2 linked regions of the Salinivibrio kushneri genome follow. Each later gene encodes a partner of the first gene's protein in a complex. Links are inferred from orthologs where the notes say so. Each region holds a gene or a part of one and is shown in the gene's direction. Other genes may lie near its edges.

Region 1 (7,878 bases):
AGATTTTTTTATTCGCCATCGCGATTTACTGACGCAGCTGACCGTGCCACACGGCGAGCAAGGTGCAGTATCGCTGGTGGAAATTCAACTTAAGCGCCTGCGTGAGCGGGTGGCGGAGCTGGAAGAAGACATTACCCAACTGATGAGTCTAGGGGCAAAAAACGATGCCCTGTTTCGTGCCTTTGCCGAGGCGCATCAGGCGCTGCTGCGTGCTAATACGCCGCAGGCGGTGCAAAAAGCATTGACGACGCTTAGCGAGCAACTGCAACTGAGCGTCAGCTTACGGGTGTATGCGCCTATCGACGGGCTGCAGAGCATCTCACGTCAGGCGGTGGATCAATTAAAGAGTCATCATTTTGCCGGACGTCGTTGTTATCTCGGACGCTTGCGCCGTGTGGATGCGGAAGCGGTGATGGCAACGCCACCGGAGCTAGGCTCTTTTGCGCTGATACCGATTAAAGGGGAAGGCAAAGAGTGGGGACTGTTGAGCTTTGCGAGCGCAGATGGCGGGCACTTTCAGCCAGAAATGGACACCCTTTTTATCGAACAGCTGGCGGCACACTTGGCCATCTTATGTAGCCAGTGGACGAACAAGGGTGAGCGTCAGTGACAGCGGTAACGTCTGACCAAGCGGCTCCCCGTTCACTGACGGTCCCTCTTGATCGCTTTTATCAATATCAACTCAGCGAACGGGGCCTCAGTGCCCATACGCAACGTAATTATCAGCGCCAGTTAGATAAGATTGTCGACTTTCTGAGCGCGCGGGGCATCGCTTATTGGCAAGATGTAGATGCCGACTGGGTGCGACAAATTTCGAGCCAAGCCAAACGCGATGGCCTCAAACCGGGCAGTATTGCGTTGCGGCTGTCCGCACTGCGCAGCTTTTTCGACTATCTCGTAAAAACCGAACAGCTTGCCGCCAACCCAGCCAAAGGGGTCGCCGCGCCCAAGCAAGGGCGCCAGTTGCCGAAAAACCTCGATGTGGATGAAATGAATCAGCTGCTCGAGGTGGATCAAGACGACCCGCTGTCGGTACGGGATCGGGCGATGATGGAGCTGATGTATGGCGCAGGGTTGCGTTTAGCCGAGCTGGTGGATCTCAACGTGCGTGATGTCTCGGTACGTAAAGGGGATTTGCGTGTCACCGGTAAAGGGGAAAAGGAGCGTATCGTGCCTTTTTCCGGCATGGCGAAAACCTGGGTGATGAACTGGCTAAAAGTGCGCAACCAGCTCCTCAAAGGGCCAGAAGAAGCGCTATTTATCTCTAAACTGGGCCAGCGAATTTCGCACCGTAGCGTGCAAAAACGTATGGCGGAGTGGGGACAAAAGCAGGCGGTGAACAGCCATATTAATCCTCACAAACTGCGCCACAGCTTTGCCACTCACATGCTGGAATCGTCTGGGGATTTGCGGGCGGTGCAAGAGCTGCTTGGCCATGCCGATTTAAGCACCACACAAATTTATACCCACTTGGATTTTCAACACTTGGCGAAAGTGTATGACGCGGCGCATCCCCGCGCCCGCAGCACAGAGGCTCGTAAACCCAGCGCAGGCAAAAAAAACAACTCGGAGTCGTGATATGAAATTTTATCGTCGCTTAAACGCGTTTGATGCGGTGAGTTTTGACTTGGATGATACCTTGTACGATAACTGGCCGGTGATCGCACGCGCGGAGGCGGCGCTAAGCGACTATTTGAGTGAGCACTGCCCACCGCTCGCCGCGCTTGATAAAGCCACCCTTGCGGGATTTCGTCGCCAAGCCCGTGATGAGAACCCTGCCCAACGCTTTGATGTTACCGCGATGCGGGTTGCCCAGCTGACGCTTGCCGGTGAACATGTGGGTTTAACTGCGGAGAAGGCGCGTGCACAAGCTCAAGCGGCGACGACCTTCTTTTGCGGATATCGCAGTGACTTTACTCCGCCGGCGCAAAGTGTGGCTTACTTAAAAGCTTGGTCCGAGAAACTGCCATTGGTGGCCATCACTAACGGTAATGTCGACACCGATGCGATTGGCCTGACGCCGTTTTTCCAGCATATTTTCCGTGCCGGTGAACACGGTGCGGCCAAGCCGAACCCGGAGATGTTTGATAAGGCGGCGCAGGCCTTGGGCATCGCCCCGGCGCGCATTTTACATGTGGGCGATCACTTAAGTTCGGATGTGGCTGGCGCGCGCCAAGTGGGCATGCAAGCCTGTTGGATCCGCCCAGAGCGCCAATCTCCGATGATGCGCAAAGGACGCACCTTACCGGATGTGGCGATCGACGATTTATCTGAGCTCGATACCCTTATTCAGCAGTGGCACCGCTAATCGGTGCCGCTTTGTTTGCGGGCTAGCCAGTTATCGAGGTTAAGCCAACCCGGCCCCCACACACTGACCACCAATAAGATCACGCCCCACATAATGTGGTCATCATAGCCACGCTCCCATAGCAGTGGGTAGGAAGCGACCGCGACAATGTTGAACACAAATAACGCCAAGGTCATGGGACGCGCGAGCAGGCCCAAAGCAACAAATACCGGCAAAATCAGCTCCGCCGTGGTCCCTAAATATGCGGCCAGCTGCCACGGCAGCAACGGAACCTGATACTCATACTCGAACAGGTATAGGGTGCTGTCCCAATTTTGGTATTTGATTAGCCCAGATTGAAAAAAAATCCATGCCACATAGACGCGGCCCACCAGAAGAAGTAGCGGTTGCAGTGGGGTAAGCGCGCGGGTGAAGGTGTGATTGATTATGGTTAGCCACATGGCTTACTCCTTAGCATTGCAGGCAGTCGTTGGGGTGGTAAACGCGTTCATGGCCGCGAGCTCAGACACACACGCCAGTTGCACTTCTGACAGGTCGCCTAATGGTGTGTGGGGGCAGGTTTTGAGCACACTGACATGATGGGTATTGAGCGTGTACCAATGCACCTTGTCTTGGTGAGCAACCAATAACAAAGATTGCGGCTTCTCGACCACCAAGCCTTCGAACTGCTCGGTGGCGATCGCTTGCCATACGTCACTGACCGCGTAGTCGCTTTCAAATAAACGGGCTTGCTGGTTGAGCGGTAAACAAACTTGCGTTTGTTGCTCAGGGCTTAGCAACGCGAGCGCGCTGCCTTCAAACGCCGGAGAGGGAGGGGCGAGGGTGAGTACCACTTGTGCCCACTCAAAACGGGCCAGCTCGGCGCAACACGGCACGGGCTCGATAATATTGGGTAGGGCGCGCAAGGTCGCATCGAACTGTGCGCCATAGTCTTCCATCACCCCAGTTTGCGGGGGATGCATCATCGCATGATGACGCGCTACCGCATCAAAACACGCCTCACCTAATAGTGCACAGGTCTTGGGATACACGCATTTTAAGGTGTCAGTGAGGGTGACCACATAATGGTTGCGATAAATCTGCAATCGCTTGTCAGCGGCAACACGACCGTCTTTTATCGGCAGCGGTTGTGGATCATCTCGCAATGTATCAGCAAAGGCCTGCTGCAGGGTTGCCAGCGTCATACCGCCTCCTTGTGTCGAGCCAGTCGGTGGCGGGCTTTGGCCGCTTCTGCTAACAATCGCTCGGGCGCGGGCAAGTCGCTATCCCACTCAATGAGGGTGTGGCGAGGGCCGTGGCGGTCAATCCACTGTTGATAGAGCGTCCACACCGCCTCGCTAACCGGTTGGTTATGGGTGTCTATCCAAATTTCTCCTGCGGGGGTGTGTTTGACGGTAAACCCAGCAAGGTGAATTTCTTTCACCGCATGGGCGGGAATCGCGTCAAGGTAGGTACTGGCGCTAAAATCATGGTTAAACGCGCTGACATGAACGTTATTTAAATCGAGCAGCAAATCGCAGCCCGTGCGAGCGTGCACTTCGGCGATAAATTCCCATTCGTGGTAGTCACCCTGAGCAAAACATAAATAGCTCGATGGGTTCTCAATCAGTAGGGGGCGCTGTAGCGCATCTTGAACCTGTTGCACATTGGCGCAAAATACTCGCAACGCTTGCTCGGTGTAAGGGAGGGGGAGTAAATCGTGAAAGTGTTGCCCGTCTATCCGGCTCCAACTTAAATGGTCAGACACAAACAGTGGCTCGACGTGTTTGACCAGTGTACACAGTTTGTCTAAATGGGCCCGATCAAGCGGCTCGTCGCTCCCCAGCGATAATCCCACGCCATGACAGCTGATGGCGTAATCCTCACGTAATCGCATCAGGGTTGAAAAAGCAGGACGGTGAGGGCGGAAATAGTTTTCACTGTGAATTTCTAGCCAGCCAAGCTTTGGGCGATATTGGTCGAAGTAGGCGAGATGGGGTTGTCTGAGCCCCACGCCGGTCAAAACGGTTGCCTCATCCATGGTCGCTCCTTGTGATCAAGTGACAAAGCCCGGGACAAGCCCGGGCGCGCCATATCAGGATGACGAGGTACTGCCGCCGGCTAAGCGATCGCACAAGCCTTTTGGTACCATCACAAACGCATCTTTTTGGCCGTCTTCGGTGGAGGTGCCCGCGCAGGAGCTGGTATTGGTGGCGCAGTCATTTTGTCCGGCTTTGGCGACGCCATAGCATTTTTCTTTTTCTGCCGCGTGGGCCGGTGCGCTAGTGAGTGTGGTCGCGCCTACAGCCAGTAATCCTGTCACAGCAGCGGCAACCGCTAGGTTAGTGTGTTTCATCATGCTTCCTCTTCTTGTTCCGTATTGGTGTTATCAGCCCACTGATTCGTGGTGGGCATATAAACCAAGATAGGAAAACACTGCGCAATCTTTCACCACTAAAGCGGTTTTTTTGCATGGTGAGGGCTAACTTGCTGAATGTTTGTTTAAAAAAGTTGCGTCGGGATCGGGCGCGCAATTTAGTGGCGAGCTGGTATAATCGCTAACCAGTGTATAAATACCCAGTAAAATGGCAGGTGGCGATGGACGTATCAACTCTTCTTGACGGACTCAACGACAAACAGCGTGAAGCCGTGGCCGCGCCGCTCGGCAACCATTTGGTGCTGGCAGGTGCTGGCAGTGGTAAAACCCGAGTGCTGGTTCATCGTATGGCTTGGCTAATGCGGGTGGAAGAGGCGTCGCCGTTCTCGGTGATGGCGGTAACCTTCACCAACAAAGCGGCAGCGGAAATGCGCGGCCGTATCGAGCAATTGATGCAAGGCACCGCCTCTGGCATGTGGTGCGGCACCTTCCACGGCATTTGCCATCGTATTCTCCGTGCCCACTATTTAGACGCCAACCTGCCACAAGACTTCCAAATTCTTGATTCAGATGACCAGCAGCGCTTGCTACGCCGGTTAATTAAAGCGCAAAACTTGGATGAAAAACATTGGCCCGCCAAGCAAGCGAGTTGGTACATCAATGGCAAAAAAGACGAAGGCTTGCGTCCCAAGCACATTGATACCCGCCATGATCCGGTTGAAAGCACTTGGCTGCGGATTTATCAGGCTTATCAAGAAGCCTGTGACCGCGCCGGTTTGGTGGATTTTGCCGAGATCTTGCTGCGAACCTTAGAGTTATTGCGCGATAAAGCGGTGATCCGCGAACACTATCAAGCACGTTTCCAGCACATTTTGGTGGATGAGTTCCAAGATACCAACAACATCCAATATGCGTGGCTGCGTATGATGGCCGGCCAACAGGCGCATGTGATGATTGTGGGGGACGACGACCAATCCATTTACGGTTGGCGTGGCGCGAAAGTCGAGAATATTCAGCGTTTTCTGGACGATTTCACCACCCCTCAGACCATTCGTTTGGAGCAAAACTACCGCTCAACCAGTACGATTTTGCAAGCGGCGAACACCCTAATTGAAAACAATGCCGACCGGATGGGCAAAAGCCTGTGGACCGAGGGCAAAGAGGGTGAGCCCATCTCTGTGTATGCCGGTTTTAATGAACTGGATGAAGCGCGTTTTGTGGTCGGTAAAATCAAAACTTGGCAAGACGAAGGCGGCGCACTCACTGATAGCGCGATTTTATACCGCAACAACGCCCAATCTCGGGTGCTGGAAGAAGCCTTAATTCAAGCTGGCTTGCCTTATCGTATTTACGGTGGCATGCGCTTTTTCGAACGTCAGGAAATCAAAGATGCACTGGCGTATTTACGTTTGATGGCCAACCGCAATGACGATGCGGCGTTCGAGCGGGTGGTAAACACGCCCACTCGAGGGATTGGTGATCGCACCCTTGAGACGCTTCGTGGCGCGGCGCGCGATCGCGGCCAAACCTTATGGCACACTGCCGAGCAAATTTTGGCAGAAAAAGCGCTGGCAGGGCGCGCGGCCAATGCATTGGGCCGGTTTATCGAGCTGGTCAATGCGCTAGAAGATGACACCCGTGACATGGCACTGTATCAACAAACCGATGCAGTGATCCGTCACTCCGGCTTGCGCGCCATGTACGAGCAAGAAAAAGGCGAAAAGGCGCAAGCACGCGTTGATAACTTGGAAGAGTTGGTGACCGCCACGCGCCAATTCACGCCGCCAGAAGAGGCGGAAGCGGAAGGCATGACACCACTGTCGGCATTCTTGGCCCACGCCGCCCTTGAGGCCGGTGAAGGCCAAGCGGACGAGTTTGATGATGCGGTCCAATTGATGACCTTGCACAGTGCCAAAGGCCTCGAATTCCCCTTAGTCTTTATGGTCGGGGTGGAAGAGGGCATGTTCCCCAGTCAGATGTCAGCTGAAGAAGCGGGCCGCTTAGAAGAAGAGCGTCGCCTTTGCTATGTCGGCATGACGCGAGCGATGGAAAAACTCTATCTGACCTACGCAGAAATGCGCCGTGTTTACGGCAAAGACATGTTCCATAAGATCTCGCGCTTTATACGTGAGCTGCCCGAGGCCTGCTTGGAAGAAGTGCGTATGCGTGCCAATGTCTCACGCCCTGCTGCAAGCGGTGGTCGTTTTTCCAAAACGCAGACTCAGGAGAACTTTAACCAAACCGGATTTAGTTTGGGTCAGCGGGTTCAACACCCTAAGTTTGGTGAAGGCACCATCATCAACTTTGAAGGCAGTGGCGGACAAAGCCGCGTGCAAGTTGCCTTTAATGGGGAAGGGATTAAGTGGTTGGTGACTCAGTACGCCAAACTGGAAGCGCTTTAATCTCGGCTGCTTAACGCCAAAAAACGTCACATACGCCCAGCCTTGGCTGGGCGTATTGGTATTGACTCGATTGCCTGCATTTTTTCAGCCGCGGCGTTAGCCGAACACGCCGGCTTGCCAAACGACCGCGCCACCTAACAGCAAAAACAACAGCGCACACAGGCCATCGATAACTGGGGCGACCTTGGTGAGCACTTGTTGTACGCGACTGCCTGATAGCAGCCAGGCGAGCGAAGAAAACCAGCCTAATGAGAGTAAGAACACCACCGCCACGGCCATGGCTTTGCCACTGGCAGACATGCTGGCCGGCACCAAGGTACTCATCAACGAAATAAAAAACACCAAAGCTTTAGGGTTGAAAAGGTTGGTCAGTACCCCTTTCCAAAAGGCCTGTTTTTGGCCGTGTACCGCAGGCGCATCATTGGTGGTTTGCGCCGGCGCAGTGGCGGCGAGCAAGCCTTTAATCGCGCTAAGGCCTAAATACATCAGCACACTGCCCCCCGCCACCTGCACCCACATAAAGAGTTGTGGGTGCTGATGCACCAACAGACTGATGCCGGTAATGCTCAGTATTGTGTGCGCCAAAATACTGAGCGATAACCCTAGCGCAATCGCCAAACCAGTAGCACGGCCATAACGGGTCGCATTTTGGAGCACCAAGGCAAAGTCGGGCCCGGGGCTGAGCAGTGCAATCATATGCACCCCCGCCAGTGTGGCGAGAATAGCGAACTCATTCATCCTGATTTTCCTGCTGACAAAGGCGTGGTCTCTATCTTGGCCTCTTGCTGGCGCTTCGCTCGATAGGCATCAAA
Region 2 (7,815 bases), 820 kb from region 1 along the record:
GATAGCTTAGGCTTCACGATGTGATTGAGGATTTGTATGCCTGCGACGATTTCGTCTGCGCAGTCTTGCATCAGACGGTCGTCGGCGGTGATATAAGGCTCACATTCCGCGGCGTTGATGATCAGTACTTCCGTACGCGCCAAGCCGCTTTGCAATTTTCTTGCGGTTGGAAAGCCTGCACCTCCCATCCCGGCGATACCCATGGAGCGAATGTGATCGATCAACTGCTCGGGTGGTTGAGTTCGGTATGCGGGTAAAGCTGTTTTTGGTCCCCACGTATCTTTACCGTCGGGCTGAATCACTACGCAACGGTCGGATAAGCCCGAAGGGTGTGCAATAGTTCTATCTTCAATTGCAACTACTACCCCAGAAGTGGGCGCGTGTACAGGCACACATTGTTGAATATCTGTTTCGGTAAGCGCCTGACCAGCGAGTACGTGATCACCTTGGCTAACGCGCAATTTCCCCTTGCTTCCGATATGTTGTTTTAACGGTATCACAAGTTCAGTAGGGACGATGTTTGGTAAAACTTCCCCCTGATTAGATTGGGTTTTGTGCTCAGGCGGATGAATCCCCCCATGAAAATCCCATATTTGACCATGTTTGATTTGTTCTATCAGGCTTTCCATCAGGCTCGTGCTCCCTGACGCTCGGTTACATCTACAACGGGAATTTGTTCAAGTTGCCATTTCCAAGTCTCAGGCGTGTCTTGAACGGGGATCATTTCAATACAGTCGGTCGGGCAGGGGGCGACACATAAATCACACCCGGTACAATCTTGTTCGATCACGGTATGCATGGCTTTGGTGCTACCCACAATCGCATCGACCGGACAGGCTTGGATGCATTTGGTACAGCCAATACAATCTTCCTCGTGGATGAAGGCGACTGTCTTAATGCTTTTTTCCTCATCATGAGCAAGTTCGGTGGCTTCTACGCCCATGAGATCTGCCAGATTTTCAATGGTTTGCTGGCCACCTGGCGGACATTTGTTAATCTCATCGCCATTGGCAATGGCTTCGGCATAGGGGCGACAGCCAGGGTAACCGCACTGGCCACATTGCGTTTGCGGCAGAATGGCATCAATTTGATCGACAATAGGATCCGCCTCCACTTTGAAGCGAATCGAGGCAAAACCTAGGATTGCACCGAATATGGCGGCAAGCGCGGCAAGCACGACCACCGCTATCACTATTCCACTCATGATAAAGTCACCAGTCCTGTAAAGCCCATAAAGGCGAGCGACATTAATCCAGCGGTAATCATTGCCACTGACGCGCCTTTGAAAGGCGCGGGTACGTCAGCGGCTGCAATGCGCTCGCGCATTGCAGCGAATAAAACCAGCACCAGCGAGAAACCACAGGCCGCCCCAAAACCGTAAATAATCGATTCGATAAAGCTGTGCTGTTGTTTCACATTGAGCAAGGCCACCCCAAGTACCGCACAGTTTGAGGTAATCAAAGGTAAGAATACGCCCAGTAGTCGGTGCAGTGTTGGACTGGTTTTATGCACCACCATTTCCGTGAACTGCACCACCACGGCAATCACCAAGATAAAGCTCAGTGTGCGGAGGTATCCGAGATCAAGTGGGATAAGAATATAGGTTTCAACCAGATACGAGCTCACTGATGCCAAGGTCAACACGAAGGTTGTGGCAAGCCCCATCCCAATTGCTGTTTCCAGTTTTTTTGATACGCCCATGAATGGACACAGGCCCAAAAACTCCACCAGTACGAAGTTATTGACCAATACCGTGCCCACCAGTAGCAACAAATACTCAGCCATGCTGTTTAATCATTTAATGTTTTTGTGATCTGCCTATTATCGACCTTTGAGGCGGCTATAACAACCGCCATCAAGCAGGGTTTTTGCTTGGTTCGCTGTAAGCTGTTAGTGACGCTTTACTCACGTACCTCATTCTAAGGGTAGTGGCAGCGTAGCGTGTGCGATCACGGTAAGAGTGTGTAATGAGGTAATGAAAAGCGTGGGACAGGTCAAGGAGAAGAGAGACATAAATTTGGCTCCCCCAACTGGACTCAACGGGGGCGCCCAGCCCAGTGACATATTCCGCATTGCAGAACGATTAGTCTGAAGAACTAAATTTGCCATCGGACATAAATTTGGCTCCCCCAACTGGACTCGAACCAGTGACATACGGATTAACAGTCCGCCGTTCTACCAACTGAACTATGGGGGAATTGTATTGCTATTGTGCTCTGTGGTGTCTCAAGATAGTGGCTCCCCCTGCGGGATTAGACGGGGACGCCTAGTCCTGCGACATATTCTGCGTAGCAGAACGGGTGCTCACTTTTGCGATGTCTATCTTATCTCAAGATAGTGGCTCCCCCTGCGGGATTCGAACCTGCGACATACGGATTAACAGTCCGCCGTTCTACCAACTGAACTAAGGGGGAATTGCCTTGAGAACGGGGCGAATGTTAGCGAGCACCTCGAAAGGTGTCAACTCATGAGAAGCAATAAAATCTGTCTTTTCAATCGACTGCTGAAAAGCTAGCCAGCGACGATGATAAAAACATCATAGTGGCGATTGATTGAGCATAGAGGCTAGTTTTGTCTTGACTTTTTACACAGCCGATTCTGAAAGGGCTCTCAGCGGTTACCCACAGATTCTGTGGATAACCATGTGTGTGGATCTTGATCAACTAACTATATGACTGATTTTATACAAGCTTGATGCAGCCATGGTAGGTAGGGAGATAGCTGTAAGGTGTTGATTTTTAGTGGGTGTGCTTTTTTTAACGCAATAAGTTTGAAAAAAAATCGATCGTGGATTATGCACAGGTCGCTATTTGTTCAACCCTTGAGTATCGGGGATAAAACAGTCATAAGGGAAAATGTTCAGTAGAAATGTGCGCGAAAACGCATGATTCAGAGGCTTTATCTTTATAGCACTATAGTTACTTAGCGCTTTGTCTTCGCTTAGAGAGGCTGGATGCATTGACTGCATGCCAAAAGAGGAACGATAGGTTACCTAGACACCCTCATGAGATCAAGCACTCAAGACGAAAAAGATCGCAATTGGTGGTTTGTCAGTAGTTAACCGCAATCGTTGACTCCGTAGGGCGAGTCAGGACAATAGATGTTTCGCTTTAGCGCCCCATGCTGGACATCGTGGTCAGCCCCAAACAGGATAGTTTCATGAGTAAAACATTTACGCTGCATTCTGCTTTTAAGCCATCAGGCGATCAGCCTGAGGCCATCCATCGTCTGTGTGAAGGGTTAGAGGCCGGCCTTGCCCATCAAACGTTGCTGGGGGTAACAGGGTCGGGGAAAACGTTCACAATGGCTAATGTCATTGCTGAGCTCGATCGCCCGACGATGATATTGGCACCTAATAAAACCTTGGCTGCTCAGCTCTATGGGGAAATGCGCGAGTTTTTTCCTGACAACGCGGTAGAGTATTTCGTTTCTTACTACGATTATTATCAACCAGAGGCGTATGTTCCGTCGACGGATACCTTCATAGAAAAAGATGCATCGATAAATGATCATGTCGAGCAGATGCGCTTGTCGGCGACCAAGGCGTTGATGGAACGCCGTGATGTGGTGATTGTGGCCTCTGTCTCTGCCATATATGGCTTGGGCGACCCCGATTCATATTTAAAAATGATGCTTCACATCCGTCGTGGTGACTTGCTCGACCAGCGTACCATTTTGCAACGTCTCGCTGAATTACAGTACACCCGCAATGATATGGCCTTTGAGCGCGGAACGTTTCGCGTTCGCGGTGAAGTCATCGATATCTTTCCGGCCGAATCGGACAAAGATGCCATACGGGTGGAGCTGTTTGACGACGAGGTGGAAACCATTAGCGTGTTTGATCCCTTAACGGGGCAGGTGAGTGTCAAAGACATGCCCCGTTGCACCATCTATCCTAAAACGCACTATGTCACCCCACGAGAGCGTATTCTCGAAGCGGTCGAGCAGATAAAAATGGAGCTATCGGCACGTAAAAAAACACTGCTGGAGCATAACAAACTGCTGGAAGAGCAGCGCATCACACAGCGAACGCAGTTTGATATTGAGATGATGAATGAGTTGGGCTATTGCTCGGGTATCGAAAACTACTCGCGTTATTTGAGTGGTCGAGCAGAAGGCGAACCACCACCAACCTTGTTTGACTATTTACCCGCTGATGGGTTGTTGATCATCGATGAGTCACACGTCACTGTGTCGCAAATTGGTGCCATGTACAAAGGCGATCGCTCGCGTAAAGAGACCTTGGTGGACTACGGGTTTCGGTTGCCTTCAGCGTTGGATAACCGGCCGCTAAAATTTGATGAGTTTGAAGCACTCGCGCCACAAACCGTGTATGTTTCTGCCACACCGGGTAATTATGAGGCTGAGAAATCAGGGTCGGATATCATTGATCAAGTGGTGCGTCCGACGGGTCTTATCGACCCGGAGATAGAAGTGCGTCCCGTTGCGACCCAAGTTGATGATTTACTCTCCGAAGTGCGCGCGCGTCGAGAGCGAGACGAACGCGTGCTGGTGACGACCTTGACCAAGCGCATGGCCGAAGACTTAACCGAATACATGCAAGAGCATGATGTGCGAGTGCGTTACCTTCACTCCGATATTGATACGGTGGAACGCATGGAAATTATTCGGGATCTCCGTCTTGGTGAGTTTGATGTCTTAGTCGGGATTAACTTACTTCGTGAAGGGTTAGATATGCCGGAGGTGTCTTTGGTTGCGATTTTGGATGCGGATAAAGAGGGCTTTTTGCGCTCTGAACGTTCATTGATTCAAACCATTGGCCGTGCAGCGCGTAACCTTCACGGTAAAGCGATTTTGTATGGCGATTCGATCACCAAGTCGATGAAACGCGCCATTGATGAAACGGAGCGACGCCGGGCGAAGCAAATTGCACATAATGAGGCGCATGGCATCACGCCACAGAAATTGAACAAGAAAGTGATGGACGTGATGGAGATAGGCACGGGTAAACGGGGTAAAACCGCAAAACCAGCAGCCAAGTCGTTGCGTGCCGTTGCTGAGCCTGATGCGGACTATGCGTTGAAGTCACCACAACAAATTGATGCTGAAATCAAAAAACTAGAAAGTCAGATGTTTGAGGCGGCCCAGAACCTTGAGTTTGAAACCGCGGCACAATTGCGCGATCAGTTACAAGCACTGCGTGAGCAATTTATTGTTAACAGTTAATGGGGTGAAAAATCACCGCTTTAAGGTAAAAAAAAAGCCAACCTAAATGACAGGTTGGCTACAGTGTTTCAGTGAGTGAAAACTCACAAACAACGTCAGTTGGCTAGGTGACCCCTGAGGGTCACTGGAATAGATGCATTTGGCGTGCCAAAAATAAAAGATAGTGATTACATCGACAAAACGTGTGGTTTTAACGGACCAGCCCAGCTACAATGGTTGCAAAATTGCATAATGCAACGCATTTCGCATACGCTCGTGCAACTGAGTGAGTTAACGCTACACGCCGCGATGCGATTCTTGGAGGATACATGCCAGCTCTATCACCCAGTAAACGAATATTGATGGTGGAAGACACTGCGTCGGTTGCGGCGTTATATAAATCCTACCTTAACCCCTTAGATGTGGATGTCACCATTGTAGGGACAGGGCAGGATGCGATGGCTTTTTTCGAGCAAGAAGGCGATCAGTTAGCACTGATGATCTTAGATTTACGCCTGCCGGATATGTCGGGCATCGATGTGCTTGCCAAAGTGCGAGCGGTCGCGCCCAACTTACCTGTGATTATCATGACTGCTCATGGCTCCATTGATGCCGCTGTTGATGCCATGCGCCATGGTGCTAATGACTTTTTAATCAAGCCTTGTGAAGCTGACCAGTTACGTGTCACGGTCAATAAGTCGCTCAAGCCCAAACCGAGTCATCCGGGGAAGGCGACCAAACAGGAAAGTGAATATCACGGGTTTATTGGTCGTAGTCTGCCGATGCAGGCGGTATACCGTGTGATCGAATCGGCTGCGCCCAGTAAAGCCACGGTATTTATTACAGGTGAAAGCGGAACCGGTAAAGAGGTGTGCGCAGAAGCTATTCATGCTGCTAGTACACGAAGTAACAAGCCGATTATTGCACTTAATTGCGCAGCGATTCCTAAAGACCTGATTGAAAGCGAGTTATTTGGCCATGTGAAAGGGGCCTTTACTGGCGCTGCGTCTGAGCGTGAAGGTGCAGCTGAGATGGCCAATGGCGGCACCCTGTTTTTGGATGAAATTTGCGAAATGGATATGGATTTGCAATCCAAACTGCTACGTTTCATTCAAACGGGGAGTTTTCAAAAGGTCGGCTCCTCGCAAGTTAAGTCGGTGGATGTCCGATTTGTCTGTGCTACCAATCGCGACCCTTGGCTCCAAGTACAACAAGGGAAATTTCGGGAAGATCTCTACTACCGATTGCATGTCATACCACTCGAGTTGCCCCCTTTAAGAGAGCGTGGAGACGATGTGATCGCCATTGCCAATGCCTTGCTCGCGCTATTTTCCGCGGAAGAAGGCAAAGATTTTTGTCGTTTTAGTGATGAAGTGACTACTCAGCTACTTCGCTACGACTGGCCCGGTAATGTTCGGCAGCTGCAAAATGTGATCCGTAACATTGTGGTGTTGCATAACGGTGAAGAAGTCAGCAAAGAGATGCTACCATCGCCAGTCGCTCGCGGTTCTGGTGCTGAAATTGCATCTACAGGAGATAACACGCGATCGGAAGCGGTGAACAGCGGGTCAGCCACTCTCGAGCCGGTCAAGCCATCATCACCAGTGGTGATGAAAGCCGATATAGAACCATTATGGAAAACGGAAAAACGTGCTATTGAAGTCGCGATCGACGTGTGTAATGGCAATATCCCGCAAGCAGCGGGGTTGCTTGAAGTTAGCCCTTCAACCTTGTATCGAAAACTACAAGCTTGGCAAAAATCTGCGGCGCATGAATGATAGGAATGGATGTATGGCCACCACAGTAAATACTGAAACATTACGTCGACTGAAATCAGAAGTAGGCGAGGATACGGTGACGGTTTTGCTCACTGTATTTAGCGACGAGCTATCCCAATACCATTCTCAATTGTCTGGTTCTCCGTCGATAGAGCAAGTTCGTGAGATCAGCCATGCGATAAAAAGCAGTGCAGCCAGTTTTGGTGCGGATGATCTGGCCGAGATGGCGCGTGAGTGTGAATCACGGGTGAAACAAGGCCAACAAGATTGGATGACACATCACCTTGATGAGCTGACCGAGATGTTACGAGGGACGGCTTCTACCTACCGAGAAATGGCCGTCGAGCAAAATTTCATCAACAGCTTGACGTAGTTTATCCCTGTCATGACGCCAATGATGATTTGAGGAGGCCAAACTGGCCTCTTTTTGTTGGTAACGTGTAGCGAGCTGCGATGCATGTTGCTCACCAATGACCATATCGATGGTTTGGCCACCCATCGCGCGCTCACACCAAGCAAGCATAGTGGCTAATGACATGTCACCCGCCGGCCCGATTTCCTTGCCAAGGTTTCTAATAAACGCCAGTTTGGCCTGCGTATGTTTTAACGCACGGCCGAGTTCGGGAACCAGTAGTGGCGGCATCACGCTGGTTAAAAAACTGCCAGGGCCGAGCAAAATCAAGTCAGCCTGCTCGATAGCCTCAATGGCCTCGCGGGTCGCGGGGACGGTTGGGGACAAAAAGAGACGTGTCGGGGGAGCGCTTAGCTCATCAATATGTGTTTCTCCCGACACTGTCTCACCCTCTGGCGTTAACGCGGCAAGCTCAGCAGGATGCTCAGACATCGGTAGCAAATTGGGACGGATATCTAA

What was found. The genes of interacting proteins can lie anywhere in the genome.
Region 2: the proteins of uvrD (region 1) and uvrB are in contact, whole or in part, in a crystal structure (PDB 7EGT), measured with the Thermus thermophilus proteins. The link is inferred for Salinivibrio kushneri from one-to-one orthologs. Residues at the interface, in WP_096412145.1 of Thermus thermophilus: His654, Arg656, Phe657, Gln666, Asp668, Glu669, Lys680, Arg681, Leu682, Ser683, Lys685, Tyr686, Ala687; in WP_096411307.1 of Thermus thermophilus: Glu23, Leu25, Arg26, Asp27, Gly28, Glu29, Arg30, Phe31, Arg55, Glu326, Asp327, Phe328, Glu379, Ser382, Gln383, His398, Gly400, Arg401.

What each region holds. Positions count from the first base shown.
Region 1 is NZ_CP114588.1:2,710,582-2,718,459, reverse strand. What follows is about bases 4,510-7,475. They hold uvrD (DNA helicase II), read left to right. Parts: upstream 4,510-4,885; coding sequence 4,886-7,066; downstream 7,067-7,475. Other genes in these bases: N8M53_RS12440 (LysE family translocator), read right to left, coding at 7,163-7,475; N8M53_RS12450 (DUF2282 domain-containing protein), read right to left, coding at 4,510-4,643. Outside these bases: N8M53_RS12480 (DUF484 family protein), read left to right, coding at 1-610; tyrosine recombinase XerC, read left to right, coding at 607-1,578; N8M53_RS12470 (HAD-IA family hydrolase), read left to right, coding at 1,580-2,308; N8M53_RS12465 (DoxX family protein), read right to left, coding at 2,305-2,748; N8M53_RS12460 (DNA-binding domain-containing protein), read right to left, coding at 2,752-3,492; N8M53_RS12455 (DUF692 domain-containing protein), read right to left, coding at 3,489-4,328; more of N8M53_RS12450, read right to left, coding at 4,383-4,509; more of N8M53_RS12440, read right to left, coding at 7,476-7,804; EamA family transporter RarD, read right to left, coding at 7,801-7,878. UniProt on the Escherichia coli protein: A helicase with DNA-dependent ATPase activity. Unwinds DNA duplexes with 3'-5' polarity. Translocates on single-stranded DNA with 3'-5' polarity. Initiates unwinding more efficiently from a nicked substrate than double-stranded DNA.
Region 2 is NZ_CP114588.1:1,884,391-1,892,205, reverse strand. What follows is about bases 2,771-5,673. They hold uvrB (excinuclease ABC subunit UvrB), read left to right. Parts: upstream 2,771-3,159; coding sequence 3,160-5,187; downstream 5,188-5,673. Other genes in these bases: luxO (quorum-sensing sigma-54 dependent transcriptional regulator LuxO), read left to right, coding at 5,496-5,673. Outside these bases: electron transport complex subunit RsxC, read right to left, coding at 1-629; electron transport complex subunit RsxB, read right to left, coding at 629-1,204; electron transport complex subunit RsxA, read right to left, coding at 1,201-1,785; more of luxO, read left to right, coding at 5,674-6,944; N8M53_RS08900 (Hpt domain-containing protein), read left to right, coding at 6,958-7,317; uridine diphosphate-N-acetylglucosamine-binding protein YvcK, read right to left, coding at 7,249-7,815. UniProt on the Escherichia coli protein: The UvrABC repair system catalyzes the recognition and processing of DNA lesions. A damage recognition complex composed of 2 UvrA and 2 UvrB subunits scans DNA for abnormalities.